4 regions of the Streptomyces sp. NPDC107521 genome follow, and region 4 is predicted to be linked to each of the others. Evidence: riboswitches for the same ligand, from Rfam matches in the RefSeq annotation. Region 4 holds a riboswitch; each other region holds the start of a gene.
The links. Region 4 has a riboswitch for cobalamin ahead of ACZ7LB_RS14150 (acyl-CoA thioesterase). Riboswitches for the same ligand answer to the same signal wherever they lie in the genome.
Positions count from the first base shown of each region.

Region 1: it holds a riboswitch for cobalamin, as region 4 does, so the genes downstream of both, ACZ7LB_RS02840 (cobalamin biosynthesis protein) here and ACZ7LB_RS14150 (acyl-CoA thioesterase) in region 4, are expected to answer to the same signal.
Region 2: it holds a riboswitch for cobalamin, as region 4 does, so the genes downstream of both, ACZ7LB_RS04500 (ABC transporter substrate-binding protein) here and ACZ7LB_RS14150 (acyl-CoA thioesterase) in region 4, are expected to answer to the same signal.
Region 3: it holds a riboswitch for cobalamin, as region 4 does, so the genes downstream of both, metE (5-methyltetrahydropteroyltriglutamate--homocysteine S-methyltransferase) here and ACZ7LB_RS14150 (acyl-CoA thioesterase) in region 4, are expected to answer to the same signal.

Region 1 is NZ_JBVKAT010000001.1:669,821-677,346, reverse strand. It holds gene ACZ7LB_RS02850 (inorganic phosphate transporter) at 1-857, shown strand, start outside; gene ACZ7LB_RS02845 (hypothetical protein) at 901-1,122, shown strand; cobalamin riboswitch at 1,401-1,559, shown strand; gene ACZ7LB_RS02840 (cobalamin biosynthesis protein) at 1,660-2,646, shown strand; gene ACZ7LB_RS02835 (cobyric acid synthase) at 2,643-4,151, shown strand; gene ACZ7LB_RS02830 (putative cobaltochelatase) at 4,225-6,312, shown strand; gene cobO (cob(I)yrinic acid a,c-diamide adenosyltransferase) at 6,312-6,911, shown strand; gene ACZ7LB_RS02820 (cobyrinate a,c-diamide synthase) at 6,905-7,526, shown strand, end outside.
Region 2 is NZ_JBVKAT010000002.1:309,347-316,872, reverse strand. It holds gene ACZ7LB_RS04515 (FG-GAP-like repeat-containing protein) at 1-465, opposite strand, end outside; gene ACZ7LB_RS04510 (ABC transporter ATP-binding protein) at 910-1,698, opposite strand; gene ACZ7LB_RS04505 (FecCD family ABC transporter permease) at 1,695-3,056, opposite strand; gene ACZ7LB_RS04500 (ABC transporter substrate-binding protein) at 3,053-4,099, opposite strand; cobalamin riboswitch at 4,130-4,297, opposite strand; gene ACZ7LB_RS04495 (hypothetical protein) at 5,075-5,236, opposite strand; gene ACZ7LB_RS04490 (hypothetical protein) at 5,451-7,526, shown strand, end outside.
Region 3 is NZ_JBVKAT010000028.1:47,470-54,995, reverse strand. It holds gene ACZ7LB_RS29560 (SMI1/KNR4 family protein) at 21-590, shown strand; gene ACZ7LB_RS29555 (transposase) at 587-1,222, opposite strand; gene ACZ7LB_RS29550 (hypothetical protein) at 1,304-1,528, opposite strand; partial or broken gene ACZ7LB_RS29545 (transposase domain-containing protein) at 1,719-2,000, opposite strand; gene ACZ7LB_RS29540 (TetR/AcrR family transcriptional regulator) at 2,434-3,072, shown strand; gene ACZ7LB_RS29535 (spore-associated protein) at 3,200-3,649, shown strand; cobalamin riboswitch at 3,955-4,175, shown strand; gene metE (5-methyltetrahydropteroyltriglutamate--homocysteine S-methyltransferase) at 4,335-6,656, shown strand; gene ACZ7LB_RS29525 (hypothetical protein) at 6,708-6,944, opposite strand; gene ACZ7LB_RS29520 (hypothetical protein) at 7,234-7,526, shown strand, end outside.
Region 4 is NZ_JBVKAT010000008.1:5,693-13,218, reverse strand. It holds gene ACZ7LB_RS14155 (GNAT family N-acetyltransferase) at 247-810, shown strand; gene ACZ7LB_RS14150 (acyl-CoA thioesterase) at 914-1,372, opposite strand; cobalamin riboswitch at 1,423-1,643, opposite strand; gene ACZ7LB_RS14145 (AfsR/SARP family transcriptional regulator) at 2,499-5,546, shown strand; gene ACZ7LB_RS14140 (AfsR/SARP family transcriptional regulator) at 6,036-7,526, opposite strand, start outside.

The DNA.
Region 1 (7,526 bases), on a different contig from region 4:
TCGGCCGCCGCGCCGACGGCCGGGCCGCCGAGAAGGGCTACCGCGCCGGGCAGATCGCCTCCGCCGGCCTGGTCTCGCTGGCCCACGGCACCAACGACGCCCAGAAGACCATGGGCATCATCACCCTCGCGCTGATCGCGGGCGGCGCCCTCGCCCCCGCCTCCGACCCGCCGGTCTGGGTCATCCTGTCCGCGGGCCTCGCCATCGCGCTCGGCACCTACCTCGGCGGCTGGCGCATCATCCGCACCATGGGCAAGGGCCTGACCGACCTCCAGCCGCAGCAGGGCTTCGCCGCCCAGACCAGCGCCGCGACGGTCATCCTGGCCTCCTCCCACCTCGGCTTCTCGCTCTCCACCACGCACTCGGTCTCCGGTGCGGTGATGGGCGCCGGCCTCGGCCGCAAGGGCGGCGTGGTCCGCTGGTCCACGGCCACCCGCATGTTCGTCGCCTGGGGGCTCACCCTCCCGGCCGCGGCCCTGGTCGCCGCGATCGCCGAGTGGGTCTGCCGCCTCGGCGACTGGGGCACGGCCGCGGTCGCGGTCTTCCTGATCGCCGCGAGCTTCGCGATCTGGCGGATCTCCCGGCGCGAGGTCATCGACCACACCAACGTCGTCGACGGGCACGGCCACGGCCACCACCACCCGGAGCCGGAGCCGAACGGGGTCGTCACCCAGGCCATCGCCGCCGTCACCCCGCCGCCCACCGACGCGGCCGTCGAGTGCCTGACCGCCGACGCGCTCGCCGCGGACGCCCTCGCCGCCGACGCGCTGGCCGCGGAGATCCCGGCCCCCTCCCCCGCCGTCCCGGCCGCCGCCGAGGCCAAGACCCCCTCCGCCTCGGCACCCACCGCCGTCTGAGCCCGCGTCCGGGTCCGCCCGGGAGCGAAGGAAGAGAACCACCATGCAGATCGACTGGGCAGCCCTCGGCTCCGTCTTCGGGGTCAGCCTCGTGGTCACCGTGGCCCTCGTGGCCCTGTTCACCCTCGGCATCGTCGGCCTCTCCCACCGGGAGCGGGCCGCCGCCCAGGGCGAGCCGGCGACGCTCGCCGTCACCGCCGCCTACGCCTGCTTCGCGGCCTGCGCCGCGGCGGTGACCTACGGGATCTACCTGATCGTCGCCTGACCCGGCGTCGGCGAAGGGGCGCGGGGGCGTACGGCGGGACACCGTCGTACGCCCCCGCGCCTCTTCGCCCTTCCCGCGCGCCCGGCGCCGCCGTTCCCCCGCGCCGCCGTCCCCGCGCGCCCCACGCCCGTCCGCCGGCCCCGTACGCCCCGCGCCGCTCCCGTGCGTCCGCGGCGCCCCGGCCCGCCCGTCCCGCGCCGTGCGCGCCGCGTCCGGGGCCCGCGCGCCGTGTGGGGCTTCCCACACTCACCCCGCGCAGGTCAACGGCGAGTTGACGGGCCTTCGCGGACCGTGGTGGACTTCCCGGTGCCATTACGGCGGCTGGAGAGGAAGCCGGTGCGATTCCGGCGCGGTCCCGCCACTGTCACCGGGACGGCACGCGCCACGCGGTGCGCGCGGTCCCGGGAGCCAGGAACTCCCACCGCCGGTTCCGTCGAACCAGGGCGTGGACACCCTGAGTGAGGACATACCGCCATGCGCGCCCGACGCCCCAGGTACCCCGGCACCCCGCTCCCCCGCCCCGCGACCGGCTGAGCCGTGCGCGCCGAACGCGTCTTCGCGTACGGTGCCGCCGCCGGCCTCCTCGGTGACCTGCTCCTCGGCGATCCCCGCCGCGGGCACCCCGTCGCCCTGTTCGGCCGTGCCGCCGGTGCCGTGGAACGCCGGCTGTGGCACGACCACCGCGGCTGGGGCGCCCTGCACACCGCCGTGTGCGCCGGGGGCGTCGCCGCGCTGGGCACCGCCGCCGCCCGCGCCGTACGCCGCTCCCCCGCCGCCTCCGTCGCCCTGACCGCCGCCGCCACCTGGGCCGTCGTCGGCGGCACCTCGCTGGCCCGGGAGGCGCGCGCCGTCGGCCGCGCCCTGGAGGCCGGGGACCTCGGCGCCGCCCGGGCCCGGCTGCCGCACCTGTGCGGGCGGGACCCCGAGGCCCTGGACGCCGACGGGATCGCCCGCGCCGTCGTCGAGTCCGTCGCCGAGAACACCTCGGACGCGGTGGTCGGCGCCCTGGTGTGGGGGGCCGCGGCCGGGGTGCCGGGGCTGCTCGGCTTCCGCGCCGCCAACACCCTGGACGCCATGGTCGGTCACCGCTCGCCCCGCCATCTGCGGTACGGCTGGGCCTCCGCCCGCCTCGACGACCTCGCCGGATGGCCCGGCGCCCGGCTGACCGCCGTCCTCGCGACCGCCTCCGGCGGCGATCCGCGCGGCGCCCTCCGCGCCTGGCGGGCCGACGCCGGACGCCACCCCAGCCCCAACGCGGGCCCGGTGGAGGCCTCGTTCGCCGGTGCCCTCGGCGTACGGCTCGGCGGCACCCTCTCCTACGCCGGCCGGGTGGAGCACCGGCCCGTGCTCAACGGCGCCGCCGGGCGCCCCGTCCGGACCGGCGACATCGACCGGGCCGTACGGCTCTCCCGGCGTGTGGGCTGGCTGGCACTGGGCGTGTGCGCGGGCGCGCGGCTGCTCGCGCACCGGGTGGCCGCTCCGGGCCGCCGCGCCGCCGGGCCCCGGACGGGGGGCCGGTCATGAGCGGTGGTCTCCTGGTCGCCGGCACCACCTCCGACGCGGGCAAGAGCGTCGTCACCGCCGGGATCTGCCGCTGGCTGGTGCGGCAGGGCGTGAAGGTGGCCCCCTTCAAGGCGCAGAACATGTCGCTGAACTCCTTCGTGACCCGCGAGGGGGCCGAGATCGGCCGGGCCCAGGCGATGCAGGCGCAGGCCTGCCGGCTGGAGCCGACCGCGCTGATGAACCCGGTGCTGCTCAAGCCGGGCGGCGACCGCAGCAGCCAGGTGGTCCTGCTCGGCCGGGCGGTCGGGGAGATGAGCGCCCGCGGCTACCACGGCGGACGCCAGCGGCAGTTGCTCGGCACCGTCCTCGACTGCCTGGCCGAGCTGCGGGCCACCCACGACGCGGTGGTCTGCGAGGGCGCCGGCAGCCCCGCGGAGATCAACCTGCGCCGCAACGACATCGTCAACATGGGGGTGGCCCGGGGCGCCGGACTGCCCGTCCTGGTCGTCGGGGACATCGACCGCGGTGGCGTCTTCGCCTCCTTCTTCGGCACGGTGGCCCTGCTCTCCCCCGAGGACCAGGCGCTCGTCGCCGGGTTCCTGGTCAACAAGTTCCGCGGCGACGTGAGCCTGCTGGAACCCGGCCTCGGCATGCTGCGCGGCCTGACCGGCCGCCGGACCTACGGCGTGCTGCCCTTCCGGCACGGGCTCGGCATCGACGAGGAGGACGGCCTGCGGGTCTCCCTGCGCGGCACCGTGCGGGAGTCGGCCGTCGCCCCGCCGGTGGGCGAGGAGGTGCTGCGGGTCGCGGTGTGCGCGGTGCCGCTGATGTCCAACTTCACCGACGTGGACGCGCTGGCCGCCGAACCCGGCGTGGTGGTGCGGTTCGTGGACCGTCCGGAGGAGCTGGCGGACGCCGACCTCGTCGTCGTGCCCGGCACCCGGGGCACCGTCCGCGCCCTGGAGTGGCTGCGGGAGCGGGGACTGGCCCGCGCCCTCGTCCGCCGGGCCGCCGAGGGCCGCCCGGTGCTCGGGGTGTGCGGGGGCTTCCAGGTCCTCGGCGAGGAGATCGAGGACGACGTGGAGAGCCGCCGGGGCCGGGTCCAGGGGCTCGGCGTCCTGCCCGTGCGGGTCCGCTTCGCCCCCGCCAAGACCCTCGCCCGGCCGGTGGGCGAGGCCCTCGGGGAACGCGTCGAGGGGTACGAGATCCACCACGGCGTCGCGCGGGTGACGGGCGGCGAGCCCTTCCTCGACGGCTGCCGGTCCGGGCAGACCTGGGGCACCCACTGGCACGGCTCGCTGGAGTCGGACGGCTTCCGGCGGGCGTTCCTGCGCGAGGTCGCCGCCGCCGCCGGACGCCGCTTCGTCCCCGCCCCGGACACCTCGTTCGCCGCGCTGCGCGAGCGGCAGCTGGACCTGCTGGGCGATCTGATCGAGGAGCACGCGGACACCGACGCGCTCTGGCGCCTCATCGAGTCCGGCGCCCCTCCCGGACTCCCCTTCGTTCCGCCCGGGGCACCCGGGTGAGCCCCGCCCCCGGGCCCGCGCCGCACGGTGCCGGGCCCCGTCGCCGTACCCCCTTCGAAGGAGTGACCGCCGCGTGAGCACGCCCTATCCGTTCACCGCCGTCGTCGGCCAGGACGACCTGCGGCTGGCCCTGCTGCTGAACGCGGTCTCCCCGCGGGTCGGCGGGGTCCTGGTGCGCGGGGAGAAGGGGACCGCCAAGTCGACCGCCGTACGGGCGCTGGCCGCGCTGATGCCGCGCCTCGCGGTCGTGCCCGGCTGCCGCTTCGCCTGCGACCCCGCCTCCCCCGACCCGTCCTGCCCCGACGGCCCGCACGGCTCGCCCCCCGCGGCCGAGCGCCCCGCCGCCCTCGTCGAACTGCCGGTCGGTGCCTCGGAGGACCGGCTGGTGGGGGCGCTGGACATCGAACGGGCCCTGGCGGAGGGCGTGAAGGCCTTCGAGCCGGGCCTGCTCGCCGCCGCCAACCGGGGCATCCTCTACGTCGACGAGGTCAACCTCCTCCACGACCACCTCGTCGACCTGCTGCTGGACGCGGCGGCGATGGGCGCCTCGTACGTCGAGCGCGAGGGCGTCTCCGTCCGGCACGCGGCGCGTTTCCTGCTCGTCGGGACGATGAACCCGGAGGAGGGCGAGCTGCGTCCGCAGCTGCTGGACCGCTTCGGGCTCACCGTGGAGGTGTCCGCCTCGCGCGATCCGGAGCAGCGGGTGGAGGTCGTCCGGCGCCGCCTGGCCTACGACGACGACCCCGCCGGTTTCGCCGCGCGCTGGGCCGGGGAGGAGGCCGCGCTGCGGGAGCGGATCGTGGCGGCGCGCGCCCTGCTGCCCTCGGTGCGGCTGGACGACACGGCGCTCCGCCGGATCGCGGCGACCTGCGCGGCGTTCGAGGTGGACGGGATGCGCGCGGACATCGTGATGGCCCGTACCGCGACCGCGCTCGCCGCGTGGGCGGGGCGGACCGAGGTGCTGGCCGAGGACGTGCGCCGGGCGGCGCTGCTGGCCCTGCCGCACCGGCGCCGCCGCAATCCCTTCGACGCCCCCGGGCTGGACGAGGACCGGCTCGACGAGGCCCTGGACGAGTTCGGCGACGACGACCCCGATCCCGGGCCGGACGGCCCCGGCGGTCCCGGCGGTCCGGAGGGTCCGGGCGGACCGCCGGAATCCGACGGCGGCGGGCACGGGGACAGCGCGCCCTCCGGGGACAGCGCGTCCTCGGGGGACGGCGGTGGCGCCGGGGAGACGGGTGACGGCGCGGACCCCGGGGCCGGTGGTCCGGAGGGCGCCGGGGAGGGGCCGCGGCCTCCCGGCGGGCCCGGCGCGGGCGAGCAGGCCCCGGCGCGGGCCGCCGATCCGTTCCGGACGAAGGTCCTCAGCGTGCCCGGCCTCGGGGACGGCGCCGCCGGCCGCAGGTCGAGGGCGCGCACCGAGCAGGGCCGCACCACCGGCGCCCGCCGCCCCCGGGCCACGCTGACCCGGCTGCACCTGTCCGCCACCGTCCGGGCCGCCGCCCCCCACCAGCGGGCGCGCGGGCGCGGCGGCCCCGGGCTGGTGGTGCGGCGGGACGACCTGCGGCAGGCGGTGCGCGAGGGCCACGAGTCCAACCTCGTGCTGTTCGTCGTCGACGCCTCCGGTTCGATGGCGGCCCGGCGGCGGATGGGCGCGGTGAAGGGCGCCGTCCTCTCCCTGCTGCTCGACGCCTACCAGCGGCGGGACAAGGTCGGCCTGGTGACCTTCCGCGGCACGGCCGCCGAGGTGGCGCTGCCCCCGACCTCGTCGGTGGACGCGGCGGCGGCCCGGCTGGAGTCGCTGCCGACCGGCGGGCGCACCCCGCTGGCCGCCGGGCTGCTCCGGGCCCACGACGTGCTGCGGGTCGAGCGGCTGCGCGACCCCGCGCGCCGGGCGCTGGTCGTGGTGGTGACCGACGGACGGGCCACCGGCGGCCCCGACCCGCTGGCGCTGTCCGCGCGGGCCGCCCGGCTGTTCGCGGCCGAGGGCACCGCCTGCGTGGTCGTGGACTGCGAGACGGGCCCGGTGCGGCTGGGGCTGGCCGGCCGGCTCGCGGGTGACCTGGGCGGCACGGCCGTCACGTTGGAGGAGCTGCGGGCGGACACCATCGCCGGGCTGGTCAGGGATGTCCGGGAGACCGGGACGAGGAGGGCCGCGTAGTGCCGAAGGGACAGCCGAGCGTCGTACCCGAGGACGGGCTGACGACCCGCCAGCGGCGCAACCGCCCGCTGGTGATGGTCCACACGGGCCCGGGCAAGGGCAAGTCCACCGCCGCCTTCGGGATGGCGCTGCGCGCCTGGAACCAGGGGTGGCCGGTGGGGGTGTTCCAGTTCGTCAAGTCCGCCAAGTGGAAGGTCGGCGAGGAGAACGCGCTGCGGGCCCTCGGCGCCTCCGGCGAGGGCGGGACCGTCGACTGGCACAAGATGGGCGAGGGCTGGTCCTGGGTCCAGCGCGACGACCAGATGGACAACGAGGAGAAGGCCAGGGAGGGCTGGGAGCAGGTCAAGCGGGACCTGGCCGCCGAGCGCTACCGCCTCTACGTCCTCGACGAGTTCGCCTACCCGCTGCACTGGGGGTGGATCGACACCGACGAGGTGATCCGGACCCTCCGCGCCCGGCCCGGCAACCAGCACGTCGTCGTCACCGGCCGCAACGCGCCCGCCGCGCTGCTGGACTTCGCCGATCTGGTGACCGAGATGACCAAGGTCAAGCACCCGATGGACGCGGGCCAGAAGGGCCAGCGGGGCATCGAGTGGTGACCTCCCCGTCCGTGCCCCGGCTGGTGGTCGCCGCCCCCTCCTCGGGCAGCGGCAAGACCACCGTCACCACCGGGCTGATGGCCGCCCTCACCGCGCGCGGGCTGTCCGTCTCCCCGCACAAGGTCGGCCCGGACTACATCGACCCCGGCTACCACGCCCTCGCCACCGGGCGCACGGGCCGGAACCTGGACTCCTACCTGTGCGGGCCGGAGCTGATCGGGCCGCTGTTCCTGCACGGGGCGCGCGGCTGCGACATCGCCGTCGTCGAGGGCGTGATGGGCCTCTACGACGGCGCCGCGGGCGAGGGGGAACTCGCCTCCACCGCCCAGGTCGCCAAGCTGCTGCGGGCACCGGTGGTGCTCGTGGTGGACGCCTCCTCGCAGTCGCGTTCGGTGGCGGCGCTGGTGCACGGCTTCGTGAGCTGGGACCCGGAGGTGCGGATCGGCGGGGTGATCCTCAACAAGGTCGCCTCCGACCGCCACGAGGAGCTGCTGAGGGAGGCACTGGAGCACGTCGGGGTACCGGTCCTCGGCGTGGTGCGGCGCGCCCCCGAGGTCGGCACCCCGTCCCGGCACCTGGGGCTGGTGCCGGTCGCGGAGCGGCGGGCGGCGGCGC
Region 2 (7,526 bases), on a different contig from region 4:
GTGCCAGGAGCGGCCCGTGCCGGGCGTCCCGGACGTGGTGACGACGGTCGACCCGAGCGTGCTGAAGTAGGAGTGCCCGTCCGGGAGTCCGACGACGGTGACCTCGCCGGAGGCCATGTCGCGCAGGGTCACGGTCCGGGCGGCGGGGTCGTGGTGGGCGACCACGTCCGAGCCCGCCCCGGTGGCCGGGTCGGCGTACCCGTCCCCGCCGTCCGGGTCGACGACCGTGTCGGCGCCGTCGTACGTCGTCCACAGCCGGCCGCGCCCCCGCTCGTGGCGCAGGAACCCGGAGGGCCCCGCGCTGAGCAGGTCCGTGGCGGGGACCATGGCCGTGGCGGCCGGGACGATCGCGTCACCGGCGGCGGCCGCGTGCGCGGAGCCCGCCGGGAGGGTGCCGAGGCCGAGGGCGAGCGTGAGGGAGACAGCGGTGGCGGTGGCGCCTCGTAGAAGGGCACGTCTGCCCATGCGGGGACCTCTCCGGGACGGTGGACGAAGCCGTGGAGGACCGCGCGCACACCGTCGGACGGCGGGCCGCGGAGCGGCGGCACCGCGCGGGACGTACCGGCACCCCCCCCAGGCGAGTGGCCGGATCCTAGCACCCCGCACCCGTCTGACCTGCGGCTGGTGCGCCGGGGCGGGCCGCCGGGAGGCCGGAACCGGCCCGTCCGCGGGGGCGGTGCGGAAGGGGCGCGGGGCGGGGCATGACGGGGCGTGACCGGGGCGCCCGCAGGGGCTCGGGGAGGGGAGCCGCGCGCTTCCCGGCACGGCCGCCGTCCGGCAGGCCCCGGTCCTTCCTCCGGTCCGGCACGCGCCGGTGCCCTCCGTCCCGCCCCGGCCACCGCCCTCCGCCCCGGCCCGCCCCGTCGGGCGCCGTCGGGTGCCCAGCGCCGTCCGGCCCGCGTCCGGCCGTCAGCCGTCCCCCGCCTCCTCCGGGAGGAACGTCACCTGCGGTGCCCCCGTCCGGGGATGGACGGCGACCTCCGCCGCGACCCCGTACACCTCGGCCAGCAGCCGGGGGGTGAGCACCTCGGCGGGCGGGCCGGAGGCGGTGACCTCGCCCCCGGACAGCACGTAGAGGCGGTCGCAGTAGTACGCGGCCAGGTTGAGGTCGTGCAGCGCCAGCAGCACCGTCGCGGGCAGCCGGCGCAGCGTGCCCAGGACGGACAACTGGTGCCGGATGTCCAGGTGGTTGGTGGGTTCGTCGAGCACGAGGAGGGCGGGCCGCTGGGCGAGGGCGCGGGCGATGAGGACGCGCTGGCGCTCGCCGCCGGAGAGCCGGTCGAAGGGCCGGTCGGCCAGGTGGACCGCGTCCACGGCGGTGAGCGCGGAGCGGACGAACGCGGCGTCCTCGGGGGTGTCGCCGTCGAGCAGCCGCTTGTGCGGGGTCCGGCCCATCGCGACGACCTCGCGGACGGCGAGGTCGAAGTCGGCGGCCGGTTCCTGCACCACCGCCGCGACGGTCCGGGCCAGCCGCCGCACCGGCAGCGACCAGGCGTCCTCCCCGTCGACCAGGACCCGGCCGGAGCCGGGCCGCAGCACCCGGTAGACGGTGCGCAGCAGGCTGGACTTGCCGCTGCCGTTGGGACCCACCAGGCCGATGGTCTCGCCCGGCCGGGCGGTCAGGCTGACGTCCCGCACCAGGGCGCGCGCCCCGGCGGTCAGGGTGACGCCGTCGAGGGAGAGCCCGGCCGCGCTCATGCCGCCCCCCGGCCGGTGCCGCGCCGGGCGTCCCTGCGCATCAGCCACAGGAAGAACGGGCCCCCGCACAGCGCCGTGAGCACCCCTACGGGGATCTCCAGCGGGGCGGCGACGGTGCGCGCCGCGATGTCCGCCCAGACGAGGAAGACCGCCCCGCCGAGCGCCGCCGTCGGCAGCACCCGGCGGTGGTCGCCGCCGACGAACAGCCGCACGATGTGCGGCATCATCAGGCCGACGAACCCGATCGGCCCGGTCGCCGCCACCAGGACGCCGGTGACCAGGGAGAGCAGGACGAACATCCGGGCGCGGAACCGGCCCACGTCCAGCCCCATGGTGGTGGCCGCCTCCTCCCCGGCCAGCAGCAGGTTCAGCCGCCGGGCCTGCGCCATGAGCACCCCGAGCCCGAGCAGCAGGGCCGCGCAGGGCAGCCACAGGGTGTCCCAGGCGACCCCGCCGAGCCCGCCGAGGGTCCACGCGAGCACCGCGCGGGCCTCGTTGCCCCGGTCGGTGGTGAGCAGCAGCAGGTCGAGGACCGCGGTGAGCACCGCCGCGACGGCCACCCCGGACAGCACCAGGCGGGCGGAGGTGATCCGCCCGCCGGTGCGCGCGGTGGCGTAGACGAGGACCAGCGCGGCGAGCGCGCCGAGGAACGCGGCCAGCGGCAGGGAGACCGGGCCGAACAGGGTGACACCGAAGACGATCACGGTGACCGCGCCGAGGGAGGCGCCCGAGGAGACGCCCAGCAGATAGGGCTCGGCGAGCGGATTGCGCACCAGGGCCTGCAACGCGGTGCCGACCACCGCGAGCCCGGCGCCGGTCACCGCGCCGAGCAGCACCCGCGGCGCCCGGACGTCCAGCACGATGGTCTCCCGCGCCCGCGGCCAGTCCGGTTCCCCCGGGGCGGCGCCGAGCGCGTGCGCCACGATGCCCCACACCTGGCCCGGCGGGACCCGCACGGAGCCGACCGCCAGGCCCGCCGTGAGGGAGACGAGGAGCAGGGCGCCGAGCACGAGCAGGGCGACGGCCGGGGCGGTACGGCGCGCGGCGGGCTCGGCGGGCTCGGCGGGGTCCTGGGCGGGCCCGGTGCCGGGGGCCTCGGCGGCTCCGGTGCCGAGGTTCTCGGCGGTCCCGGTCCCGGTCCGGGTGCCGGTGCCGGTGGGCCCCGGTGGGGATCCGCCAGGCCCCGGCGGGGGACCGGTGGGCTCCTGTGGGGGACCGGTGGGGTCGGGGGCCGGTTCCGCGCGGTCGGGGTCCGGGGCGGCGCGGTCCGGGTCCGGCCCGGAGGGGTCCGCGTTCCGCCCGGGGGTCCGCCGCCGTCCTCCCCCCGGGGCCCGGGCCCCGGGGGCGGCGCGGGTCACCGGAAGCTCTCGGGGTGCAGCCCGCGGGCCAGGTCCTCGACCGCGTGCGCCGAGCGGATGCCGACCAGGGTGGCGGTCAGCGGCAGGACGACGAACCGCTTGTCCCGGATCGCGGGCACGTCGGCGAGCGCGGGCTGGGACAGCAGGAACCGCTTCTTCCGCTCGACGCTCCCGGCGCTGTCGTCGGCGTAGTCGTAGATGGCGATGACCTCGGGGGCGCGCGCCACGACCTGCTCCCAGGAGACGTCGCCGAAGACGTCGTCGAGGTCGGCGAAGACGTTCCGGCCGCCGGCCAGCCGGATCAGTTCGGTGCCCAGGCTCCGGCCGCCCGCGGTGAAGGCGGTCTTGTCGCCGCTGTCGTACACGAAGACGGGCACCTCGGGCTCGCCGCGCACGGCGGTGACGGCCCCCTCGACGCGGTCCTCCAGGTCGGCGACCAGCTTCCCGGCCCGGTCCGGGACGCCGAAGACGGTGCCGATGGTGCGGATCTCGTCGTAGGTGTCCCGCATCGTCACCCGCTTCCCGCCGCAGTACTCGCGGTTGAGGTGGGTGTTGATCCCGGCGTCGGCGAAGGCCTTGCGGGACCGGCCCTGGCTCTCGTCGAAGGCGCTGGCGTAGCCGCCGTAGACGAGGTCGGGATCGGCCTCCAGCACGGTCTCGAACGACGGCTCCCGCGCGGCCAGTTCCGGGACGGCCGCGTACTCCTCGGCCAACTCGGGCAGGACGGCGGAGTCGGGGAAGGCCGTGCCGACCATGCGGTCCGCCAGGCCGAGGGAGAGCATGAGCTCCGCCGGGTGCTGATGGATGGTGACCACCCGGGACGGCGGCCGGTCGTACGTGGTGCGCACACCGCAGTTGTCGACGGTGACGGGGAACCCGGCGGCGGGCCGGGCCGCCGGCTTCCCGTCGCCGTCGTCGGCCGGTCCGCATCCGGCGAGCAGGGCGACGGCCGCGGTGAGGGCGGCGGCCGCGGCACGCGCCGGGCGGCGCCGACGGGCGGGGGTGGAAGAGGACAGGGGGGCATGGGGCATGCCGTCGTACACGTAGAGCCTCCTGGGGAGTCCGCGCTCCTCGGAATGGGCCCGCGACGGACCAGTGTCCTGACTCCCGGGTCGACGCCCCTTCGCACACGACGGTGTGCGGAGCGGACGCGCTCCCCGGTCACAGTGGCGGGACCGTGCCGGACTCGCACCGGCTTCCTGACTCCCGTCGCGGCGATGACCTGGCGATAGTACGTTTCCCGCGTTCGGCGCCGACAGGGTGGTCGGGCCGGGGCCCGGCCCGGCCGCGCGCGGGGGCGGCCGGCGAGGGGCCCGGGGCGTGCGCGCCGGGGCCGTGCCCGGCCCCGCCGGGCAGCGGGCCCGGGGCCCGGCCGGGGAGCGGTGCGGGACCGGCCGTCGGGCTCGGGGGCGGGGTGCGGGTCCGGAGCCGGGACGCGGGCGCGGGGGTGCCGGGACGCGAGTGGGCGGGGGTGGCCGGTGGTCCCGTTCCGGCCCACGTGCCCGCGCCCGGTGCGGCGGCTCCGCGCTTCCGGCGGCGGCCGGCCCCGCGCCGGTCCCGGTCCGGCGACGGCCTGGACACGTGCGGGCCCGGACCCACCGTGCCCGGACCCACCGTGCCCGGGACCCCGCGCGGGCCCCCACCCGGCGACGCGCGGCCCCCGTGAGGGCCCGGACCCACGGTGCCTCAGGTGCCGCGCGATTCCGGAGCCGTGATGCCCCGGCCGCCGCGCGGTTCCGGCGGCAGCCTGGTCCCGCGGGCCGGGCGGCAGGCGGCTCGGCCCCTGGTCCCGCGGGCCGGGCGGCGGCCCGGAAACCCGGGGCGGCGGCCCGGAAACCCGGGGCGGCGGCCAGGGGCCCCGGGTGTCGGGCAGCGCACCCGGGCCCGGCCTCCCGCCCCGGGGGCCGGTGGCGGACCTGCCCCCGGCCCCTGCCCCCGGCCCCCTGCCCCCGGGTGCCGGGTGCCGGGTGCCGGGTGCCGGGCGGTGGCCGGAACCCCGGACCCGGCAACGGCCCCGGCTACCCGCTGTGGTCCTCCCACCAGGCCCTCAGCCAGGTGACCGCTGCGGCGCCGAGCGCCCCGGTGGCTCCCAGGAGCGCCCGCTGGCAGAGCCGCCGCCAGAGGGGCGGCGGGGCCGGTGGCGGGGGCTGTTCCCGCACCGGGGCACCGTGATCGTTCATCTGCGTGTTCCTCCCGCGTGTGTCGGAGTTCTCCGTGGGCCGGCCCGGACCCCAGCGTGCCGGGGCGCGGGCGCCGCCGGGAATCCCCTCCGCGTTGACACCCGAGGTCGGCAGCGGGCCGACCGTTGCCGTTCGTGGATGGCAACGGAAGCTCGCCGCCGGAAGCCCCAACGGACGTGATACTGGGCCCTGTTGAGGGGACGGTGGGTGGAGCATGGGCACACGGGACGCGGTGGGCGCGGCGCGCTTGGCACCGCTCGGGGAGGACCTCGTACCGGAGAAGCGGGCCTTCGTCGAGGACCTGCGGATGATCTTCCTCCGGCTGGGGGTGAGCGTCCGGCGGTACGCCGCGCGGCGGCACGTGGACCCCAGCACCCTGACCCGCTACCTGAAGGGCGACCGCCTCCCGGGGTGGGACTTCGTCGCCACCCTCGTCGCCGACCTCCGGGAGGAGGGGATGGCCCTCACGCCCGAGGCGGAGCAGCGGCTGCGGGAACTGCACCGCGAGGCGCTGCGGTCCAACAGGCCGGCCGGGAAGCGGCAGAAGCTGGAGGACCAGCTCGCCCGGGCCGACGAGGAGGCCCGGCGCAAGCAGGCGCACGCCCAGGCCCTGGAGGAGGCGCTGCACGACCGCGTGCGGCGGCTGTCCGAGGCGGAGGCCCGCAGCCGCGCCCTCGCCGTCGAACTCGACCGGCGGACACAGGCGCACCGGGCCGAGATCGACGTGTGGCAGGGCGAGTACGAGGAACTGGGCCGCGAGTGCCGGGACCTCCGCCAGGAGATCACCTACCTGGAGGAGGTGCTGGCCGTCACCCGCGCCGAGCTGATCGCCGCGGAGAACCAGTGCTGCGTCCTGGAATCGCAGCTGGAGACCGTGCAGGAGCTCTGGGAGGAGGCGGCGGTCGTCCCGTCGCTGATGGCGGCGCTGGAGGCCACCGACCGCACCGCCTCGGTGCCGGAACTGGTCAGTGTCGTCGGCGACCTGGAGTCGCGGACCCAGCGCGCCATGGCCAGCGAACTGGTCACCTCCGTCAGCAGGACCCGGCCGGTCCAGGAGGTCGGCGCCCTGCTGGCGGGCCTGGACGGGGCGGGACTGGGGGCGCACGCCCAGGCGGCGCTGCCCGTCCTGGTGCTCACCCGCCCGGTCGACGAACTCGGCCGGCTCGCGGCGGAACTGGAACGCTCCCGGCTGCACGACCTCGGCGCCCGGCTGCTGGGGGCGTCGGTCCGGCTGCACACCCCGCGCGACACCGCCGCGTTCGTGGCCGCCCTGCACCGAGAGCACCTCCCCGAGCACGTCGCCGTGGTGCTCGGCGCGTTCCTCGCCACGCGCGAGGTGGCTCAGGTGCTGGAGGCGGTGGAGCTGGTGCTGACCGGACCGGGGGCCGCCGTGCTGCCGCTGGCCCTGCGCGCGGCGGCGGCCGAACGCCCGGTGTCGGACATCGTGGAGATCAGCCGCGGGCTCGGCGAGAACGGCCGGCACGGCCTCACCCACGTCCTCCAGGCGGAGACCGTCTCCGTCCGCCCGGCCACCGACGTCACGGAGCTGATCGACACCCTCTCGTCCCGGGGGCTGCTGCGGGACGCCGACTTCGTGTTCGACAACGCCCAGTCGTGCAGCAGCGGCCATCTGGTGGCCCTGGTCTCCGCCTTACGCGTGGTGCGCAATCACACGGCCGCCGCGGCGGTGCTCGAACGCGCCGCGCTGACCCGCGCGCCCGCCGACGTGGCCACCCTGATCAACGACCTGCACGCGACCGGCAACGGCGTGCTCGCGTGCGACGTGCTGGTCGTCTCGGCCGCCGCCCGGACCCGGGACGACTTCCTCGCGCTGCTGCGCGCCCTCGACGGGAGGCACCACGAGGTTGCCTGGGTGCTGGGGCACGCGGCCGGGACGACCGGCCCCGGGGACGCGGCGCTCCTCTTCCGGACGCTGAACGACGTGGCGCTGCCCGCGCGCGCGGAGACGGTGCTGGCCTTCACCCTGGAGAACCGGCCCACCGGGCACGCCGGGCGGTTCCTCGCCATCCTGCACCAGGGCGGCGCCCCCGAACTCGCGCCGGACGCGCTGCTGGTGCGCGCCCGCACGATGCCGACGGCGATGGTCGCCCGGCTGGTCCTGGCGCTCGCCTCGGCGTACCTCCCGGAGCAGCTCGACGCGGTGCTCCGCGGGGGCGGGGCGGAGCGGGACGGCGGCGAGATCGCCATCCTGCTCCGGCAGATGGCCCTGGCGGACAGCCCGTTCGCCCCCCTGCGGGACTTCGTCTTCGACCGCCTGACGGAGGTGTGC
Region 3 (7,526 bases), on a different contig from region 4:
CGCGACTACAGTCCCGGCTTGTGACCGATGCTGCGCACCGCACTGCTGCGGACGACGACGCGCTTCTGGAGAGGCTGCACGCCCTCGCGTGGGGCTCGACAAGTGTGCCCACTTCTCCTGGACTTCTCCCAGATCAGCCGTTTCCGCCTCTCACGAAGGCAGAAGTGGACGTTGCTGAACGCAGCCTCGGGTATCCCCTGCCTGGATTGCTCCGCCGTATCTACACCGAGGTCGGCGACGGAGGGTTCGGGCCGGAAGGCGGCCTCGCGTCGCTGACACCGCGCCGTGTTCCACATTGGCATCTGCCGGACTGGCATTGCGCGACGACCATCCACACCCAGCGGGCGGGGTGGGGGGCGCCGGCGTCGTGGTTCTTCTTGACTGGCAGCGGCTGCACCATGGAGTGGTACGTCTCGCTGATAGCGGTTGACCACCCGGTGCTGCTCTGGGATGCCGACGGATGGGAACCGGACTGGGGCCAGGACCCTCATGACGGCCTGCGTTATGCCGCGCCATCTCTGCGCCAATGGCTGTGGACCTGGGCAGACGGTGGCAACGTCTGGGACGAAGCCTTGGCGCTACTCGATTAGGGGCGATCGGGCGGTGGCAGAGTAGACGCATTCTGCTGCGCCGGCCGTCCTGCCCGGCGGGTGCTCTTCGGCTTTGAGGTCGGGTTGTGGGCCCAGCGGCCGGGCTGGACCGTGCCGCGTCTGGCTCGGGTCCTCAGCACCGGCCAACGGTTCGGTTTCTTGATCGCGCGTGGACAGTCCCGGTTGCGCCGGGTCGGGAGGAGGCGTACGCGCGCCTCCCGCCTGGCCTCGGTGAAGGAGCGGGTGAGCTTGGTGGCGGTCGCTCCGAGTTGGGACGGGATGCTGCGGCGGATGATGCGGACGCACTTCAGGTAGGAGACACGGTCGGCGTCCACCGTCGGGCGGGCGAGTGCGGCTGTGTGGGCGAACTCGCGGATGGCGTGGTGGACTGCGAGGTAGGCCCACAGTTCCTGCCGGACGCCCTCCGGTGTCCGTGACCTGATCGGCCCGCCGGGACCGAGGTGGTTCTTGATCTCGTCGAAGGCCAGCTCGATCTCCCAGCGCTCCCGGTAGAGCGCGACCAGCTCGGCGGCCGGGTACTGCTCGGGGTCCAGCAGCGTCGTGCCCAGGTAGGCGACCTTGTCGCCCTTGGCGAAGGTGATGACCCGGTAGATCACGTGCTTGGGCAGCATGCGGCCCTCTCGCGCGGCTCGGAGCCGGACCTCCTTGCCCGGTCGCGCCATCGACAGGTACGAGCCGTCCGGAAGCTCTTCCTAGACGGTGCCGATGTGGTTGGACTGGAGCCTGACGAGCAGATCCGCGCCCGCCATGGTGAAGACGTGAGCGAACTCGACCGACCAGGAGCCGCGGTCGGCGATGACCAGGTCTCCGGAGCCGGTGGAGCCGGCCAGCGGGTAGGCGAGGCTGCGCTCGCCGTCGCGGTAGCCACCGAGGCGAGCGTCGAGGATTCCGTGCGTTCCGATCTCGGCGAGGACCACCGCCCTGACCTGGGGAACCCGAAGGGGACGCCGCCGGTGGTGGAGGGGCCGTCGAAGGTGTCGCCGTTGCTCGTCGAATCCGGGAGATCGAACTGGGTGCCGTCCAGGGCGAGGAGCCGCAGCCCCCGTCACCACGCGCGCCAGGCGTGTCCCTGGTGGCGATCGAGCCAGCGATCTGCCGGAACACGGTTTCCAGCACGTCCTCGCCGAGGCGGGCGCGGGCCCGGCACAACGACGACCGGTTCACCCGCGCGAGGGCCCGGCTGCCCGGGATGCCGCTGGTCAGCACCCGCAGCACTTCCTCGTACGACTCCCGGGCGAACAGACACAGGGCCAGGACGAAGTACACGACCAGCCTCGCCGGCAGGAGTCGGCGGCGCCGCTCGGCCCGGTCGTGCTTGGCTATTGCCGCGTCCACCAGCTCGGCAGTGAACACCTTCGTCAGGATCCCGATCCGTACCCGCTGGCCCACGTCCCACCCCGTCACACGCGGGGCAACGATCTCCTCAGCTCAAAGGCAACTGCATTGGCCGGAGATGGCCCCCGTTCCGGGGGTGGACGGCGCCTCGGCGCCGGAGGCGGAACCGGTGGCCGTGGCGGCCCGGTCGGACATGGGCATGGGCGTACTTCCGATCGCGTGGCTGGGCGGGAGCGGGAGGTTGGGGAGAGCGGGGAGGGGGAAGAGGCGGCCGGGACCGGGCGGGCCGACGGCGCGCCACCGGCCCCGTTCTGCCATCATGGGAGAAACGGAACCCTGTTCCGTAAACGACGATACGGAACACTGTTCCGCTTGACAAGCGCGTGCCGCGGGCGAGGGACGGCCGCCGGACCGGCGCGGGACGCACCGGGTCCCCGCCCGGGGCCCGGTCGGCGGCAGGACGTCCACGAGGGAAGGAACCGATCCGATGGACAACGGCAGCGACGGCGGCACGGGCCGCTCGACCCCCGGGGGCGGAGCGGCGGCCGGGGGCCACGGGACGGCTCCGCCCCCCTCCCGGCGCCGGGACGCCCGGCGCAACCAGGAGGCGCTGCTCGACGCGGCGGCCGAGGTCTTCACCGCCTCGGGCGTGGAGGCGCCGGTGCGGGACATCGCCGCGCGGGCCGGGGTCGGACCGGGCACCCTCTACCGCCACTTCCCCACCCGGGCGGATCTGGTCGTCGCCGTCTACCGGCACCAGGTGGAGGCGTGCGCCGAGGCCGGTCCGGCCCTGCTGGCCGCCGGAACCCCGCCCCACGCCGCCCTCGGGCGGTGGGCGGAGCTGTTCACCGACTTCCTCGTCACCAAGCACGGCCTGGCCTCCGTGCTGCGCAGCGACAGCGAGGGGTTCGAGGCGCTGCACGGCCACTTCCTCGACCGGCTCCTGCCCGTCTGCGCTGAGCTCCTCGACGCCGCGCGCGCGGCGGGCGAGATCCGGTCCGACATCGACGCCTACCACCTGATGCGCGGCATCGGGAACCTCTGCATCGGCGCCGACAGCGACCCCCGGTACGACGCCCGCCGCCTGGTCGCGCTGCTGGTCGAGGGGGTGCGCGAACGGCGCTGACCGCCGCGCGCCGCGCGGTGCGGGACCGCCTCCACCGGTCAACAGCGCGACGGGGCACAACCATTGACGAATGTCATGGGTCACACCGGACAGGAGGAAACACCTTCGGACTTCGCAAGGGGGAACAATGATCGCCACTCGTTCCGTCCTGACCGCCGCCGCCCTGGCCGCGCTGTCGCTGGGCGCCACGACCGCCCTGGCCGCGCCCGCCTCGGCGGCGCCCGACACGACTCCGCAGAAGCTCTGCGGCACCGCCTACAAGACCGTCAACTCCCAGCCCGTGGGCGCGCTCGGCACCCTGTACCTGACCTACAACGCGACGAACGGCAAGAACTGTGTCGTCACCATCCGCAGCAACCCGGGCACGGTGCTCGACATGTCCGCGTGGCTGTACGTCAACGGCACCGACCAGGGCGCGGACGACTTCGGGCGCTACACCTCGTACGCCGGTCCGGTCCAGGTCTACGGCAAGGGCCGCTGTGTCGACTGGGGCGGCAGCATCGACAACGTGTACGTGCAGGTGTACGGCTCCAACTGCGGCTCGCTGAAGGAGCACGTGGTCACCTACACCCGCTGACCCCGCGGGCCCGGACGGCGCACGGCGCCCCGGGGAAGGGGGTCCGACGGACCCTCCCGCCCCGGGGCACCGCACCCACCGCGCCGGACCCACCGCGCGGGACCGGCCGCGCGGGACCGGCCGCGCGACCGGCGGCCGGCGCCGCGGCACGGCCGCCGGTGACGGGGCGCGGCGGCACCGGCCGCCCCCGCCCCGTCACCGCCCGGCCCCGCCGCTCCGCCCCGCCCCGCCCGGCCGCGCCCCGCCCCGTCTCGTCTCACCATCCGGATGGTGGACGCACCGTCCCACCCGTCTCCCGCACCCCGTAGGCTGTGAGGTGCAGCTGGTTCGCCCCGTCCGCCAGGCGGGGTGTCGCAAGAGGGAACCCGGTGGAAATCCGGGACTGCCCCGCAGCGGTGAGCGGGAACGACCGCCGTCATACGCACTGCGCCCGGGAGACGGGCGCGGGAAGCGACGGCCAGTAGGTGTCCTCCGGACGGAGGGCGTGCCCGCGAGTCCGAAGACCTGCCACTGCCCGTGCGCGGAGCCCCCGCGCGCGGACATTCCGGTGACCTCGTGGGCGGGTCGGCGTGCACACCCGGCGGTCGGCCGCGCCCTCGCGCGCCCCCTCCCCCGGGTGCGTCACCCTTCGCGTCCTCGTCCCGTCTCCGGGATCTCAGGGACTCATCTCGCGAAGGAGATCTCCGTGACCAGCAAGTCCGCAGCCGCGGCGGCACGGGCCACCGTGTACGGCTACCCCCGCCAGGGCCCGAACCGGGAACTGAAGAGGGCCGTCGAGGGGTACTGGAAGGGCCGCGTCACCGCCGACGTCCTCCGGGCGACCGCCGCCGAACTGCGCCGCGCCAACTGGCGGAGCCTCGCCGGAGCCGGCGTGCACGAGGTCCCCACCGGGGACTTCTCGTACTACGACCACGTCCTCGACACCACCGTCATGGTCGGCGCGGTTCCCGAGCGCCACCGCGCCGCCGTCGAGGCCGATCCGCTCGACGGCTACTTCGCGATGGCCCGCGGCACCCAGGACGTGGCGCCGCTGGAGATGACCAAGTGGTTCGACACCAACTACCACTATCTGGTGCCCGAGTTGGGTCCGGACACGGTGTTCACCGCCGACTCCGGCCGGCAGGTCGCGGAGCTGACCGAGGCCCTGTCCCTGGGCCTGACCGCCCGTCCCGTGCTGGTCGGCCCGGTGACGTACCTGCTGCTCGCCAAGCCCGCCCCCGGTGTGGCGGCGGACTTCGACCCGCTCACCCTGCTGGACCGGCTGCTCCCCGTCTACGCGGAGGTCCTGGCCGATCTGCGCGCCGCCGGGGCCGAGTGGGCACAGCTCGACGAGCCCGCCCTCGTCCAGGACCGCACCCCGGCCGAGCTGAAGGCCGCCGAGCGGGCCTACCGGGACCTCGGCACCCTCACCGACCGGCCCAGGCTGCTGGTCGCCTCCTACTTCGACCGCCTCGGGGACGCCCTCCCGGTGCTGGCCAAGGCCCCGGTGGAAGGGCTCGCGCTGGACTTCACCGAGTCCGCCGCCGCCAACCTGGACGACCTGGCCGCCGTCGGCGGTCTGCCCGGGAAGCGGCTGGTCGCCGGGGTCGTCAACGGCCGCAACATCTGGATCAACGACCTCCGGGGGTCCCTCTCCACGCTCGGCACCCTCCTCGGGCTGGCCGACCGCGTCGACGTCGCCGCCTCCTGCTCCCTGCTGCACGTCCCGCTGGACGCGGCCGCAGAGAAGGACATCGAACCGCAGATCCTGCGCTGGCTGGCCTTCGCCCGGCAGAAGACCGCCGAGATCGTCACCCTCGCCAGGGGCCTCGCCCTGGGGACCGACACCATCGCCGCCGAACTGGCCGCGAACCAGGCCGACCTCGCCTCCCGCGCCGCCTCCCCCCTCACCAACGACACGGCCGTGCGCGCCCGCGCCGCCGCCGTCACCGGTGCGGACACCCGCCGGTCCCTGCCGTACGCCGACCGGGCCGCCGCCCAGCACGCCCGCCTCGGGCTGCCGCTGCTGCCGACGACCACCATCGGATCGTTCCCGCAGACCGGTGAACTCCGCGTCGCCCGCGCCGACCTGCGGGCCGGCCGCATCGGCACCGCCGGGTACGAGGAGCGGGTCAGGGCGGAGATCCAGGAGGTCGTCTCCTTCCAGGAGAAGACCGGCATCGACGTCCTGGTCCACGGCGAGCCCGAACGCAACGACATGGTCCAGTACTTCGCCGAGCAGCTCACCGGCTACCTCGCCACCCAGCACGGCTGGGTCCAGTCCTACGGCACCCGGTACGTCCGCCCGCCGGTCCTGGCCGGGGACATCTCGCGGCCGGCACCGATGACCGTGCGCTGGACCTCGTACGCCCAGTCGCTCACCGACCGCCCGGTCAAGGGCATGCTCACCGGGCCGGTCACCATGCTCGCCTGGTCCTTCGTCCGCGACGACCAGCCGCTCGGGGACACCGCCCGGCAGGTCGCCCTCGCACTCCGGGACGAGGTGGGCGACCTGGAGGCGGCCGGGACGGCGGTCATCCAGGTCGACGAGCCCGCGCTGCGCGAGACGCTGCCCCTGCGGGAGGCCGACCGCTCCGCCTATCTCGCGTGGGCCACCGAGGCGTTCCGCCTCACCACCGGCGGGGTGCGGCCGGACACCCAGATCCACACCCACATGTGCTACGCGGAGTTCGGCGACATCGTCCAGGCCATCGACGACCTGGACGCCGACGTCATCAGCCTGGAGGCGGCCCGCTCCCACATGCAGGTCGCCCGGGAACTGGCCGCCCACGGGTACCCGCGCGAGGCGGGTCCGGGGGTGTACGACATCCACTCGCCGCGCGTCCCGAGCGCCGAGGAGGCGGCGGAGCTGCTGCGCGCCGGGCTGAGGGCCATCCCCGCCGAGCGGCTGTGGGTGAATCCCGACTGCGGGCTGAAGACCCGCGGCTGGCCCGAGACGCGGGCCTCGCTGGAGAACATGGTCGCCGCCGCCCGCACGGTCCGCGCGGAGGTGCCCGCCGGGTCCTGACCACGTCCGTGTGCGGGGGACGGCCGGGCGGCCGTCCCCCGCACACGGGGTTCATCGGGCGCGGACGCCGTCGGGCAGCAGCGCCGTCAGGGAGGTGACCGGGTGCCCCACCTCCAGCGATCCGAGCACCCCCTCCAGCAGCGGCACCCCGGGCGCGCCCGGCAGGGGCAGGGCGGAGGCGGCCGGAACGGCGGGGTCCGCCGGGGCGGCGGGCGCGGCGGTGGCGGTGGCGGCGGACGCCAGCAGCGCGGCGGACAGGACGGGGACACACACGAATCGCTTGACCATGACCGCCCCAACGACCGCTCCCCCCACGGGGAAACGCCGACCGCGCCAAACGTGTGACAGCCGCCGGGACGGAGGTCCGGGGAGGAACGGGGACCAGCCCGGCCGAACCCCGACACCGCGCGGCGGGGGGCCACCGGAAGATGACCGCCGCGGGCGTTCCGGGACGGCCGACCCCCTTCCCTCTCATTGAACTATGAAGCAAAGTGGCTCGGGGTCCCGGGCCGCCCGGCCCGCGAACGGACCTCCCCCCGGCGTTTCCCGCCGTACGACACGAAGTGAGGTATCGCGTATGAGGCCGTATCACCGGCATCTGGGCAGGACCGCCGTCGCCACCGCCGCGGCGGCCCTGTGCCTGGCCGGGGCGAGCCAGGCACAGGCCGCCCCGCTCGGCAGCGTCACCTTCTACACGGGTGCCGACCGGGCCGGGACGGCCGTCCGGCTCGACCTGGCGAAGGTCGGCGTGTGCCAGGAACTCGACACCCCGGCCCGTTCCTTCCTCGCCCTGTCCAACCAGGCCGTCGACGTCTTCTTCAACGAGGACTGCGTGACCGGCGCTCCCGGCCAAACGGGCGACCTGTACTT
Region 4 (7,526 bases):
CCGTGGGCACTTGGCCCGTTCGGCGTGGGACGGCTTCACTCGGTGGCGTCCGTGTGCCGGGGGTGTCGGTCGGGGGTACTCCGGGGTCACATGGTGAGTGCGGTGCGTCGCGGCTTCGGTCGTGATGGTGAACCGACGGCCACGGCGGGGCGCGGGGAGGCCCGTCCGCGTGCCGGACCGGGGGAATGAGGACGACGAGGGCGAAGGCGGGGCGCTGCGCCCGCCCGTGGAGGGAAGGGGATACGGATGCTGTTGCGTGATGTCGAGTACGGGGACGTCGACGCCTACGTCAGGATGCGGTGCGATCCGGTGATGATGGCCGAGCTGGGCGGTCCGTTGCCCCGGGAGGGCATGGAGGAGAAGGTCCGGCGCGATGTCGAGCGGGCGCGGGCCGGGACCGACTGGACCAGGATGATCGTGCCCGACGCGGCCCGACCGGGGACGGTCGCGGGCACCGTCACCCTGTGGCCCCACCACACCGGGGCCGGGCTGATCTCCGAGATCGGGTGGATGGTGCTGCCCGAGTTCCAGGGACGGGGGTTCGGCAGGCGGGGCGTCCGCATGCTGCTCGAACAGGCCCGCGACGACGGCCGGTGGGGGCTCGTCCACGCCTTCCCCGCGACGACGAACGCCCCGTCGAACGGCATCTGCCGCGGTCTCGGGTTCCGCTTCCTGGGGGAGGAGGACGTGCCCTTCGCCGACCGGGTCCTGAGGAGCAACCACTGGGTCGTCGACCCGCGTACCGATCCGGTCCGACGGCGGTGCGCGGCGCCTCCCGTCCGTGTCACCCCGCCGCCCCGGACGGAGTGACGCGGAGGGCGGGAGTGACGCGGAGACGGGGCGGGCCGTCCGGGGGGTTCCGTCCCGGGCGGTCGGTACGGCCCCGGGCGGCCCCGGCCCGACCGGGCGGGGGTCAGTCCCCGGCCGGCGGCGGGGAGGCGAGCGCGGGGACGGGGCGGGGGGTGCCGTCGGCGTCGATGGCGACGAAGGTCAGTGTCGCCGTGGCGACCTCCGTCGTCGGACCCGAGTGGTTCCAGCGTTCGGCGGTCACCCGGACCCCGACCGTCATCGACGTCCGTCCGGCCCGCCGGAGGGCCGCCCCGACGCTCAGCAGGTCGCCGGCCCGCACGGGGGCCAGGAAGGTCATCCGGTCGACCGAGGCGGTGACGGCGGGGCCGCCCGCGTGCCGCCCCGCGGCGGCGGCCGCCGCGTCGTCGATGAGCCGCATCATCACACCGCCGTGGATGGTGCCGTACAGATTGGTGTCGTGCTCGCTCATGATGTGGGCGAGGACCACCCGTGAGTCGTCCGGGGTCTTGGTACGACGGGTGGTGGATACGGGGGCGGGGACGGTGACGGTGGGATCGGCCACGTCAACTCTCCTTCGCGAGTCGCGGCGGAACGTTTCCGCGCGCCGGACGTCCCGGGCGCGGGCAGCGGGCAGGTCTTCGGACTCGCGGGCGCGCCACTCCTCCCGGAGGGCTCCTACTGGCCGTCGCTTCCCGGCCCCGTCCGGGGCCAGTGCTGTATGACGGCGGTCGTTCCCGCTCACCGCTGCGGGGCAGTCCCGGATTCCCACCGGGTTCCCTCTTGCGACGCCTCCCGTCGGGCCGACGGGGCGAACCGGCTGCCCGGTCAGCCTACGCGGCGCCCCTGACCGGCCGGGACGCCAGGGGGAGGCGGGCCCCGTCGGCGTACGCGGGACACGCCCGCCGATGGGCGGTCCGGTGCGGGACCGGATGCCGCCCTTCGCGCCGTCGGGTCCGGGACCGTACGCGGTCCGGTCGCGCCGTCCGGCCCCGCCCGTACGCCGTCCGGTGCCGTCGTCCGGTCCGGAACCGAGTGCCGCCCGGCGGCCCCGTCCGGCCGCCGGCCGTGCCGCCCGGTCCGGCCTCCGTCCGTATGCCGCCGCCCCGTCCCGCTCCGCCGTCGTCGGCGTCCCGCCCCGTCGCCGGCGTCCGGCCCGTCCCGTACGTCGCGCGGTCCTGCCGTCCGGCGCCCGTCCGTACGCCTTCCGGTCCCGCCGCCGGGCGCCGTCCGTGCGTCGGCCCGATCCCGCCCTGCCCGCCCGCCTCCGGGCCGGGCCCTCTCGACCGCCTCCGGACGTCCGGCCCCCCTCGCCGCACCCGGGCCGGGCCCCGCCCGCGGCCCCGCCCCCGGGTCGTCCCCCGGCCGTGCCCGCGTCGTGCGACGGGCGTCGGACCGTGGGCGCGGGTGGCGCGTGGAGTTTCTTCTTCCGGGGTGGCGCAATTCGGCCGGAAAATGCCGGTGGAAAACTGAACACCGCTCACTTACGCCTGCGGAGAGTTTCCCGCACGAGCCCCATTCCGGCCGGATGCGTCTCCCTTACCGACGGTTCGCCCCGCGTTACCGCTCGGTAGCCGCATTCGTCGTCGTATCGTTGGCCGCGTGGGGGGTGGCGTCCTGGGTCGGGGTGGCAATCAGGGCGGTCGGACTACTGCTTCCGCCGTCCGGGAAGCACGGGGGGCAAGGGGTACATGGAGAAGCGGCTGGAATTCCGCGTCCTGGGACCGCTCGACGTGCGCGCCGGAGAGGATCAGGTTTCCCTCGGCGGCCACCGGCACCGCACCATTCTCACGCTCCTGCTGCTCGCGCCCGGCCATGTCGTCCCGGTCGACACCCTGATCGACGCCGTGTGGGACGAGCGGCCGCCCGCCACCGCGCGCACCCAGGTCTCCATCTGCATCGCGGCCCTGCGCAAGGTCTTCAAGAGCGTCGGCTGTCCGGACGAGATCATCGTCACCGCCCACCCCGGCTACCTGCTGCGGCTCGGCCGGCACTCGCTCGACACCGTCGAGTTCGCCGGGCTCGTCGCCGCGGCCGAGGCGGCGGTGCGCGAGGAGCGGCTGTCCGAGGCCGCCCGCGCCTACACGGAGGCGCTGCGGCTCTGGCGCGGACGGCCGTTCGCCGGTGTCACCGCCCACCGCGCCGAGGACGAGGCCCACCGGCTGGAGGAGTTGCGGCTCAACACCTTCGAGAACGCCACCGAGGTGCGGCTCCAACTCGGCGACCACCAGCGGGCGCTGCCCGACCTCGCGGCCATGGTCCGCAGACACCCGCTGCGCGAACGAGCCCGCCACCAGCTCATCACCGCCCAGTACCGCTCCGGGCGGCGGGCCGAGGCGCTGGAGACGTTCCAGGAGGGGCGCCGGCGGCTCAAGGAGGAACTCGGCATCGAGCCGGGCCCCGCCCTGGCCGAACTGCACCAGGCCATCCTCCAGGACCGGCCGTCGCTCTCCGCGCCCGAACCGGAGCCCGAGCCGGTCACCCCGCACACCCCGGCCTGCCCCCCGCTGGAACTGCCGCCCGACGTCTCGCGGTTGGCCGGGCGCAAGGAGGAACTGGCCCGGCTGGGCGCCCTGCTGGATCCCGACCGCACCGCGGGCGGCCCGGCCACCGGCCTGATCACCGGCGTCGGCGGCGTCGGCAAGACCAGCCTGGCCGTGCACTGGGGGCACAGCGTCGCGGGCCTCTTCCCCGACGGCCAGCTCTTCGCCGACCTGCACGGCTACGACGAGCGCCTCGAACCCACCCTGGCCGGTGAGGTGCTGGGCCGCTTCCTGCGCTCCCTCGCCGTGCCCGCCGCCCAGATCCCCGCCGCCCCGGAGGAGCGCGCGGCCCTCTACCGCAGCCTCCTCGCCGACCGGCGGGTCCTCGTCGTCCTCGACAACGTCCGCAGCCACGCCCAGGTCCGGCCGCTGCTGCCCAGCGGCGCCGGGTGCTGCGTCCTGGTCACGGGGCGCGAACAGTTACCGGAGCTGGTGGCCTGGCCGCCGAGGGCCTGGGTGCGGCTCGGGCCGCTCTCCCCGCACGAGGCGGTCGAACTGCTGGGAGGCATCGTCGGCGAGGACCGCGTCGCCGACGAGCCCGGCGCCACCGTCACCCTCGCCGAACTGTGCGACCTGCTGCCCCTGGCCCTGCGCATCGCCGGGGCCCGTCTCGCCTCGAAGCCGCACTGGTCGGTGGCCCATCTGGTGCGCCGGCTCAGCGACGAACGCAGCCGCCTCGACGAACTGAGCCAGGGCGAGTCGCAGGTCCGGGCCAGCTTCGCGCTGACCTACCGGGGGCTCGCCGAGCAGACCGCCCGGCTCTACCGCGGACTCGGCCTGCTGGACGTCCCGGACTTCGCCCCCTGGGTGGCCGCCGCCCTGCTCGACACCGACCCGCACACCGGTGAACGCCTGATAGAGGAACTGGTCGACGCCCGGTTCCTCGACGTCGTCGGGCCCGACACGGCCGGTCACACCCGCTACCGGTTCCCCAGCCTGCTCCGGCTGTTCGCCCGGGAGCGCGCCCAGGAGGAGAGCGAGCGGGAGCGCGACGCCGTCCTCGACCGCGTCCACCGCACCTATCTGTTCCTCGCCGCCGAGGCCCACCGGCGTTCCTACGGCGGGGACTTCAGCATCATCCACGGGACCGTCGCCCGGCGGCGGCTCGACCCCGAGACGACCGGCCGGCTGCTGGCCCGCCCCCTGGACTGGCTGGAGGCCGAACGGCTCTCCCTGGTCGCGGTCGTCGCCCGGACCGCCTCCGCCGGCATGGACGAGTTCGCCTGGGACCTCACCCTCTGTGTCCTGGTCCTCTTCGAGACCCGCAACTACCTCGACGACTGGCGGGAGTGCGCCGAGCGCTCGCTCGCCGCCGTCCGCGCCGCCGGGAACGCCCGCGGCGAGGCGGCCATGCTGCACGTCCTGGGCGCCCTGGAGATGCGGCTGCGGGACTTCACCACCGCCTACCACCTCTTCACCCGGGCCCTGCGCCTGCACGAGCAGGCCGGGGAGGCGCACGGCCGGGCCCTGGTCCTGCGCAACATGGCGATGATCGACGAGATGCGCGGCGAACTGGACTCCGCCATGCGGCACAGCACCGCCGCGCTGACCGTCTTCCGGGCCGTCGGCGACCGCTCCTCGGAGGCCCACGTCCTGAACAACATGGCGCAGATCCGCCTCGACCAGGACGACGTCGACGCGGCGCAGCGGCTCAGCGAGGAGTCCGTACGGGTCTCCGCCGCCATCGGGGAGGGCGGCGCGCGCAGCCTGGCCCTGGGCACCCACCGGCTGGCCCGGGTGCACCTGGCGCGCGGCGAGTACGTGCTCGCCGAGGAGGCCCTGCTGCGGGTCATCCACATCGTGCGGGGGCAGATGGACACCCTCGGTCTGGCCCACGGGCTGCTCGCCCTCGGCGAGGCGCGGACGGGCGCCGGGCGGTGGCGGGAGGCGCGGGCGACGCTGCACCAGGCCATGGAGGTGGCCGCGCTGCTGGACAGCCCGCTCGTCGAGGGCCGCATCAAGCTCGCCCTGGGCACCCTCGGCGGGAAATGCGGCGACCCGGACGAGGCCCGGCGGTATCTCCTCGGGGCATTGGCGGATTTCGACCGCATCGGTGTGCCGAAGTGGAGGGCGCGGGCGCGCACCGCCCTCGCGGAACTTTCCGGTAAGGAAGCCGGGCGCGGGCGACCGGTGGACGGAAAGGAAAACGGTGGCATTCCGGTTGGGGAGGATTGTCTTTCTTTACCGGAAGGCTGAACGATAATGAGCGGAAATCCCTCTTCTCTAGCGTAAGTGCCAACATTCCGCGAGGGGGAGAAGAAATGCCGAACAACCATGTGGTCCGTCCGCACGCCATGAAGCCGCCCACCGCCCCGCACGCCGCCCGGATGTTCCGGGGCGACGACGAGAGCTGGCACTGACCGCGCGCCGGGTCCATGACGAGGCGGGCCGCGGGGCCGTGAAGGGCTCCGCGGCCCGCCTCGTGCGTATCGGGGGCGTCGGGGGCGCCGACCGCCGCCCCGGACTTCGCCGGCCGTCCCGGATGCCGTCGCCCGCCCGCCCGCCTTTCGGGGCCGGGCGCCGGACGCCGTTCGCGGGGTCCGCGCCCGCCGTCCGGGCCGAGGGCGCGTCTCCTCCGTACGGCCCGGTGTCCCCGTCGGCGTATCGACGGCGGACGGCGCCCGCCGTGTGTCGGCGGGCGCCGGTGGACCGTGTCCCCGTCGAGGGTCCTTCCGCCGTGCCGGGTCAGCCCGCCGCCGAGGTGGGGGAGGGGAGCCGGGACGGCGCGGGCTGGGCGGCGGCGAACAGCAGCACCAGCCCGTGGAAGCGGTAGAGGGGGCGGCCCCGCAGGTCCACCCCGCACAGGTCGAGCAGTGTCCCGTCCACGAGCTGCTCCAGCCACCGCTCCGCCGTCGCCTCGGTGGTGCCGAGGAGGCCCGCCGCCCGGTGGGCGGGGAAGGGGCCGTCACCGGCCCCGGCGAGCCGGGCCAGCACCGCGCGGGCCTGGGCGGGCAGGGCGTACAGGGAGGGCCGCAGGACGGCGGCCACGTCCAGCCCGCCGAAGGACAGCTCCCGCAGCCGTGTCCCCGGGTCGGCCATCCGCTGCGCGAGCCGGGCCACGGGCCAGAACGGCCGGGCGGTGAGGCGGCTCCCGGTGATCCGCAGTGCCAGCGGCAGTCCGCCGCAGTAGGCCAGCAGGTCGTCGGTGGCGTCCGGTTCCGCGAGCAGGCGCGGCCGTCCGGCCGCCGCCGCCAGCAGTTCGAGCGCCGCGGCGTCCCCGAGCGGCGCGAGCGCGAGGGTGCGGGCCCCGGTCACCTGGACGAGCCGGGTACGGCCGGTGATCAGCACCACCGCGTCCGGGAGCCCGGCCAGCAGCGTGTCGAGCAGCCGGCCCCGGGGCGCGCCGTCCAGCACCACCAGCATCCGTCGGCCCGCGGTCCGGGCGCGGCACAGCCGCACCAGGTGCTCGTGGTCGGCGCGGTCGTCGGCGGTCCGGACGGCGGGCCGCGCGGGGCCCGGCTCGCGGAGCTGTTCGCCGAGGTCCCGCAGGAGGTCGGTGAGGACGTCGTGCGGGCGGCGGGGCCGTCCGTCGGGCTCGGACAGCGCGGCGAAGACCCGTCCGTCGGGGAAGTCCCCGGCCGACAGGTGGGCGACGCGCGTGGCGAGGGCCGTCTTGCCGATCCCGGCCATCCCCGTGACCAGCAGCCGACGGGGTGCCCTGCCTGCGGCGGACTCCGCCAACTGGGAGCGCAGCAGGGCCACTTCGTCGTCGCGGCCGACGAAGCCTTCGGCGTCCGGCGGCAGGGTGTCGGGGGCGCGGTGCCCGGCGACCGGATCGCGGGCGCCGCGGGTGGCGCCGCCGGGACCGGGCCCCCGGGTGCCCTCCAGGATGGCCGCGTAGGCGGAGCCCAGGCCCTCGCCCGGATCGATGCCGAGCTGCTCGGCGAGCAGGGAGCGGCCCTCGTAGTAGCTCTGGAGGGCGTCGCTCTGCCGTCCGCTGCGGTAGAGGGCGGTCATCAGGTGGGCGCGCAGCTTCTCCCGCAGCGGGTGCCGCGCGACCAGGCCGGTCAGCTCGGCGGTGAGCTGCTCGTGCCGGCCCAGCGCGAGGTCGGCCTCGATGCGGCTCTCCAGGGCGTGCATCCGCGCCTCCTCCAACTGCGGCAGCTCCGCCTCGGCGAGGTGCTCGGTGACGTTGGCGAGGGCGGTGCCGCGCCAGTGCCCGAGGGCCTCCGCGAG